DNA from 3 places in the Pseudoalteromonas sp. MT33b genome. Region 3 is predicted to be linked to each of the others. Evidence: predicted binding sites of a transcription regulator. Region 3 holds the regulator's gene; each other region holds the start of a gene.
The links. Region 3 encodes NrdR, which represses ribonucleotide reductase genes. Its sites were predicted from a motif close to AAACACNANATNTNGTGTTT; they were not measured.

Region 1: the regulator NrdR is predicted to act here: its motif matches at 1,246-1,265, upstream of nrdG (anaerobic ribonucleoside-triphosphate reductase activating protein).
Region 2: the regulator NrdR is predicted to act here: its motif matches at 1,369-1,388, upstream of nrdA (class 1a ribonucleoside-diphosphate reductase subunit alpha).

What each region holds. Positions count from the first base shown of each region.
Region 1 is NZ_CP059831.1:2,957,275-2,959,521, forward strand. Features, by position in the region: gene nrdD (anaerobic ribonucleoside-triphosphate reductase) at 1-786, opposite strand, end outside; gene nrdG (anaerobic ribonucleoside-triphosphate reductase activating protein) at 792-1,244, opposite strand; gene mog (molybdopterin adenylyltransferase) at 1,500-2,027, shown strand; gene H3302_RS13370 (IS4 family transposase) at 2,100-2,247, opposite strand, start outside.
Region 2 is NZ_CP059831.1:1,613,743-1,615,989, forward strand. Features, by position in the region: gene nrdA (class 1a ribonucleoside-diphosphate reductase subunit alpha) at 1-1,268, opposite strand, end outside; gene H3302_RS07395 (HAD family hydrolase) at 1,658-2,247, opposite strand, start outside.
Region 3 is NZ_CP059831.1:2,690,596-2,692,842, forward strand. Features, by position in the region: gene ribD (bifunctional diaminohydroxyphosphoribosylaminopyrimidine deaminase/5-amino-6-(5-phosphoribosylamino)uracil reductase RibD) at 1-735, opposite strand, end outside; gene nrdR (transcriptional regulator NrdR) at 738-1,187, opposite strand; gene glyA (serine hydroxymethyltransferase) at 1,296-2,247, opposite strand, start outside.

The DNA.
Region 1 (2,247 bases), 270 kb from region 3:
TACTAGCATGGCAGCGGTGACAACAGGGAATGTTAAAACAGCTTTGTTTCGCTCTTGGTTAAACCAATTTAAAAACATGTTTTGCAGTGCCTTTAAAGACGACCAATCGGGAGCCGTCATATCAGGAAACACAAAATGACCAAACATAGCCTCAAAGTATGCACTATCGTACAACGAGATATTCCAAAATACGCTTTGATAACCTCGTGCAGCAGCGGGTTGATTTAAAGCGTACACGACGTGCTGTAAGTGATTTTCTATCTGTTTATAGTGAGTAACTAAATAATCATCGCCGTAATCCTTACGCGCAAAGTAATCAAAATACATTAAAAATTCGACCGTCGCGACAGCCCCTGCAAACTGCGCGCTAATTGCAAAAACAAGATTCACAAAACTGCCGCAGAACGATTCTAAATGCTTAGGTGCCTTAGACTCTCCCCCTAATTTGGTTAGCCCATCCAATAAAAATGGATACATGGTGATAGAAGTACAGTAAGGCTTTAAGCTCGTTTCATCATGCACATAAATTTCATGGTTCTCAATTTGTCGAAGGTACTCTTTGCCCAATGACTCGCCGAAAAGCGCGGTTATTTTATTACTCACCTGAGTGCGATTAACGTGAATGAAAAAGTCTTTCATTATTTCTGATTCTAGCGTCGCTATATTTTTTAATGTCACATTTGCATTCGCATCCACTTTAGAACCATCGGCCGCATTCTTGGCCTGTGTATAGTTTTCGATGAAACGCATTTTTTCTTTTAATTGTTCACAATTCAGCATAGACATTTTTGTTATCCTTTTAAAAATAATGAGTTAAGTACCTTACCCGAAGCAATTTCAATAAATCGTTGATTAGTTAAATGGCTCGCCAGGCCACCTAATTCAGCGACATAACGGCCCGTTTTTACATAAGTCAGCTGTGCTTTTAATTGCTCCGACACATCCTCAAGCCCGGTATACAAACACGTTGCTAAGCCTTGCTGCGTTGCTAACTTTAAAAAATAAACTAAATCACCTTCCTGCCATTCTCCGCCAAAAAACACCACACAAGTTATCAAGTGCTTATAGCGCTCAAGTAACCCTAGAAAGCGTTGCGATGTTAACCGCTCACCATGCTTTGGATCCCATGTATCAACGCTATGACACCCAGGACAGCGCAAGGGGCACCCCGTGCACACAAAGCCTAACGCAATGTGTCCGGGGACTTCTTGAAAGCACACTTGGGGTTCTAATACATTAAACATAAACCACTACATGCTGTGTTTTAAATTTCAATATAATCAATATATAGTATCAACGCCGTTTTAAGCCAGTTTAAAACTTGATCTAGATCAAAGCAGCTTAGTTCTGCCAAAAGAACAAAATGGGTAGCCAATCAAAACCCCCTCCTGTCAAAAATAAAACGGAGCGCCACCCAGACACCTCTACCTACTTTGGAGGAGTTACCTTTACCCATCACTTTGCTAGAGTGCGAATAAATGAATTGTAAAGAGATGAAAATGACTGCGAAAATTGGAATTTTGACTGTTAGTGATCGCGCAAGCCGAGGCCAGTACGATGACTTATCGGGACCCGCTATCACCGATACATTAAATGACTATTTAAGTTCGCCATGGCAGGCATGCTATCGATTAGTCGAAGACGAGCAACATTTAATTGAAGCGGCATTATGCGAGCTTGCCGATCAAGAACAATGCGCTTTAATCATTACCACAGGTGGAACGGGTCCCGCCAAACGAGACATAACCCCCGAAGCCACAGAAGCGGTGTGTGACAAAATGATGCCAGGATTTGGTGAGTTAATGCGTACTGAAAGCTTAAAATACGTGCCAACGGCTATACTCTCTCGACAAACAGCGGGGATAAGAGACCGCTCATTAATTATTAACTTACCGGGCAAACCCAAAGCGATTCGTCAATGTCTTGATGCCGTATTTCCTGCGGTGCCTTATTGTATTGATTTACTTGAAGGGCCTTACTTAGAATGTGATGAATCTGTGGTTCAAGTATTTAGACCTAAGTCATAAATAAGGTTCGTCATAACGTTAAAACATCCCCTTAGTTAATAACGAAAAAAGCCAGCTTAAGCTTAATGCCAGTCAGTTAAGAGCTGACTGGCATTTTCTTTTGTAAGGATACTTATTTGGTTTCCTTCTTATCACCCTTGGATAATGCCTGTCTGGTAGCCTATCGGGTAAGATAAACAACCTAAGTGTTGTCAGTAACTCATCATAATGAACAGGTAAC
Region 2 (2,247 bases), 1.1 Mb from region 3:
TGAGTATTACAGTGGTCAACGTTTTGTAAGTAAATACGACCTGTACTAGCACGCTCTTGTGCGAACATTGAGAACAGCTCAATCGCTTTAATACGTTTTTTACGAATCGACTCATCTTGCTCGTATTTTACGTATAGCTCATCAAATTTAGCTTGGTCTTCGAAGAATGCATCGTAAAGACCCGGTACGTCTGATGGGCTGAATAAAGTAATGTAGTCGTCTTTAATTAAACGGCTGTACATTAATTTGTTGAACTGTACACCGTAATCTAGATGACGAACACGGTTGTCATCAACACCACGGTTATTTTTAAGGACTAATAAGTTTTCAACTTCTAAATGCCACAGCGGGTAGAATAGGGTTGCTGCACCACCACGGACACCGCCTTGAGAACAGCTCTTAACCGCCGTTTGGAAGTGTTTATAAAATGGAATACACCCAGTATGGTATGCTTCACCGTTACGGATTGGGCTACCTAAAGCACGAATACGGCCCGCATTAATACCAATACCTGCACGTTGTGATACGTATTTTACAATCGCAGATGATGTCGCATTAATTGAATCAAGGCTATCACCACACTCAATCAGTACACATGAACTAAATTGACGCGTAGGTGTACGCACACCAGCCATAATAGGAGTCGGCAATGAAATTTTGAATGTCGAAACCGCGTCATAAAAGCGCTTGATGTAATCAAGGCGTGTTTCTCGAGGGTAGTCAGAGAATAAGCTCGCTGCCACTAAGATATATAAAAACTGCGCGCTTTCGTAAATTTCACCCGTTACACGGTTCTGTACTAGGTATTTCCCTTCAAGCTGCTTTACAGCGGCATAGCTGAAGTTTAGATCACGGTTATGATCAATATACGCATCTAACTCGTCAATTTCTTGCTCAGTGTAATCAACGAGTAAGTGTTGATCATAACGTTTGTCTTCAACCAGTTTTGTAATGTGGTCGTATAAACGCGGCGGCTCAAATTGACCATACGCTTTCTTACGTAAATGGAATACAGCTAAACGAGCAGCAAGGTATTGATAATCAGGGGTATCTTTAGAGATCTGATCGGCTGCTGCTTTAATGATAGTTTCGTGAATGTCGTCAGTACGAATGCCATCGTAAAATTGAATATGTGATTTCAATTCAACTTGTGACACAGACACATTATTTAGACCTTCGGCGGCCCAAGCGATGACGCGATGGATCTTATCTAGATCAAGTGACTCTTTACGGCCGTCACGTTTGCTTACAGATAGCTGTTGGTTCATAGTTTTGCCTGTATTCCTTGGGAAATTATATTTTTAGTGACAAAGGTATTCTTAATTATAATTATTATTAGCACCAGCATGAGTCAATTGAATAACATTTAGCCACAATATCTGGTGTTCTTTAAAACGCAGATCACAAGATAGTGTGGTCTGCGATCATTTGCAAGGGATAGAAATGCCCCATTTTGTGGATAACTATTGGATAAACGAATTGTGTTAGTAAGCATTAACCTTTGATCATTCATTGATGATGAAATTTGTAAAAATCAACTCAAGATCTACAAAAATTATCGTTTTTAAAAATAATTTCTGACTGTTTTTTTTATCAACAAAGTTTGCTTAAAACTCAACCCAATCACAATATATGGTGTTTTAACTTAAAACTAACACTATATATGGATAAATCCATCAGTTGGAGTTTGCCAGTTAAAATCTGCGCCCCAGCTCAGTGCGGTATCCACACTTGGTATATAACCCCAAAGTGCAGTTGCACTGTACATATTGGCAGCTTTTGCTGCTTGTATGTCGCGTTCGGCATCACCTATGTATAAGCAACGCGTTGGATCAACATCGAGCATGTTTGCAGTATGAATAAGTGGCTCTGGCGATGGTTTAGCAACTGCTAAGGTATCACCACTCACGACAGCCATGGCATTAGCAAGGCTTGGGATAGCTTGCACCAATGGCTCGGTTAAAAAGCCGGGCTTATTGGTCATGATCCCCCATTTAATGCTGTTTTGCTCAAGTGAGGCGAGAAGTTGCTCTATGCCATTAAAGCACTTGCTATGAATCGCAATGTCTTCTGCATAATAGTCGAGCAGTTGCTGCCTTAATGCTAATTGTTCAACGTCGGGCCATTTATCACCAAAGCCGACCTCTAATAATGCATTGGCCCCATTTGACGCTGCTGGGCGATAAATGCTTTTATCAACAGGCGCGATATTCGCATCTGCTAATACGCGATTTAATGCGCCGCCAA
Region 3 (2,247 bases):
TAAAGCGAGATCTGGGGTGAGTCTGTTTTGCGAATCGATAATCACACGTGTTGGCTGACGTATCGGCAATGATGTTGGCATTGCAAATGGCAGCTCTTCAGTACGCACATTTAATTTGGCGTTATCACTGATAACGGTATCTGCACCACTCAAAATTGCGCAGCTTTGTGCGCGAAATGCTTGAACGTCTTGGCGTGCTTGCGGACCCGTGATCCATTTACTTTGGCCGTTATTAAGTGCCGTTTTTCCATCTAAACTACAGGCCATTTTACAGGTAACAAAAGGCAACCCTGTTTCCATTCGCTTCAAAAAGCCTTTGTTTAAATCGCGCGCCTGTTGCTCAAGTAACCCAGAGGCAACGTCAATACCTGCATCAGCCAATATTTGTAAGCCACGGCCACTGACTGCTGGATTTGGGTCTACCATTGCAGCAATCACTTTACTCACACCGGCCGCTTTTAGACCTTCAGCACAGGGCGGAGTACGACCATAATGACTGCAAGGTTCAAGCGTCACATAGGCTGTTGCCCCTTTGGCATTATCGCCAGCAACGGCCAGTGCATTCACCTCGGCATGACCCTGCCCGGCAAGTTGATGAAAACCCTCACCAACTATATGGCCGTCTTTAACAAGTACACAACCCACATTAGGGTTTGGCGTCGTGGTAAAACGGCCCTGTTTGGCAAGCTCAATAGCGCGTGCCATATAAATGCTATCAAGTTCAGTGAACGACATGCTTAATCACCTAAACGGGCAATTTCTTCGCCAAACTCACGAATATCTTCAAATGAGCGATATACTGAGGCAAACCTAACATAAGCTACTTTATCAAGCTTTTTGAGCGATTCCATAATACACTCGCCGATTAAATGGCTTGAGATTTCACGCTCTCCGGTGGCACGTAGCTGTGATTTAATCACGTTAACGACTTCTTCGATTTGCTCTGTACTCACTGGGCGTTTTTCTAATGCGCGGTGCAGGCCATTTAATAATTTGTCTTCGTTAAAAGGTTCTCGACTACCGTCTTGCTTTATCACCCTTGGCATAACAAGTTCAGCACCTTCAAAGGTGGTAAAACGCTCGTGACATTCGTTGCATTCGCGACGGCGTCTAACTTGGTGACCACCGCCAACAAGTCGTGAATCGATTACTTTAGTATCTTTTGCTGTGCAAAAAGGGCAATGCATAAGGTTAAACTTCCGTTTATAAAAAACAAAAAAAGACCGCTTAATAAGCGGCCTTTATAATAGCAAAAAACAACACTATTGTTATCTTAATTACGGTTTAACCAGCAATTAAGCGTAAACAGGTAGTTTTTTACAGATTGCTTTAACTTTCTCTTTTACTTCTGCTTGTACTGATGCATCGTTGATGTTGTCTAGTACGTCACAGATCCAGCCAGCAAGTTCTTTAGACTCAGCTTCTTTGAAACCACGGCGCGTAATTGCCGGAGAACCAATACGAAGACCCGACGTTACAAACGGTGAACGTGGGTCATTTGGTACTGAGTTTTTGTTTACTGTGATGTTTGCATTACCAAGGGCAGCGTCAGCATCTTTACCTGTGATATCTTTATCAATTAGGTCTAGAAGGAATAAATGGTTGTCTGTTTTACCAGAAACAACTTTATAGCCACGCTCTTGTAACACTTCAACCATTGCTTGTGCGTTTTTAACCACTTGCGCTTGGTATGTTTTGAATTCAGGCTGTAATGCTTCTTTAAACGCAACCGCTTTAGCAGCGATGATGTGACATAAAGGACCACCTTGGCCACCCGGGAATACGGCGCTGTTAAGCTTTTTATAGATCTCTTCATCACCACACGCAGAAACAATTAGACCGCCACGAGGGCCCGCTAATGTTTTATGAGTTGTTGTTGTAACAACATGCGCGTGAGGGATTGGGCTTGGGTATACACCAGCCGCAATAAGACCTGCAACGTGTGCCATATCTACGAATAAGTACGCATCCACTTTATCAGCGATTTCACGGAACTTAGCCCAATCAACGATACCTGAGTATGCAGAGAAACCCGCAATGATCATTTTTGGTTTGTGCTCTAGTGCTAGCGCTTCAACTTGAGCGTAATCAATTTCGCCCGTTTCTTCATTTAGGCCATATTGAATTGCGTTATACGTTTTACCAGAAAAGTTAACGTGTGAACCATGCGTTAAGTGGCCACCATGAGCTAAGCTCATACCTAGTACGGTGTCATGTGGCTGAAGAAGCGCTTGGAAAACAGCCGCA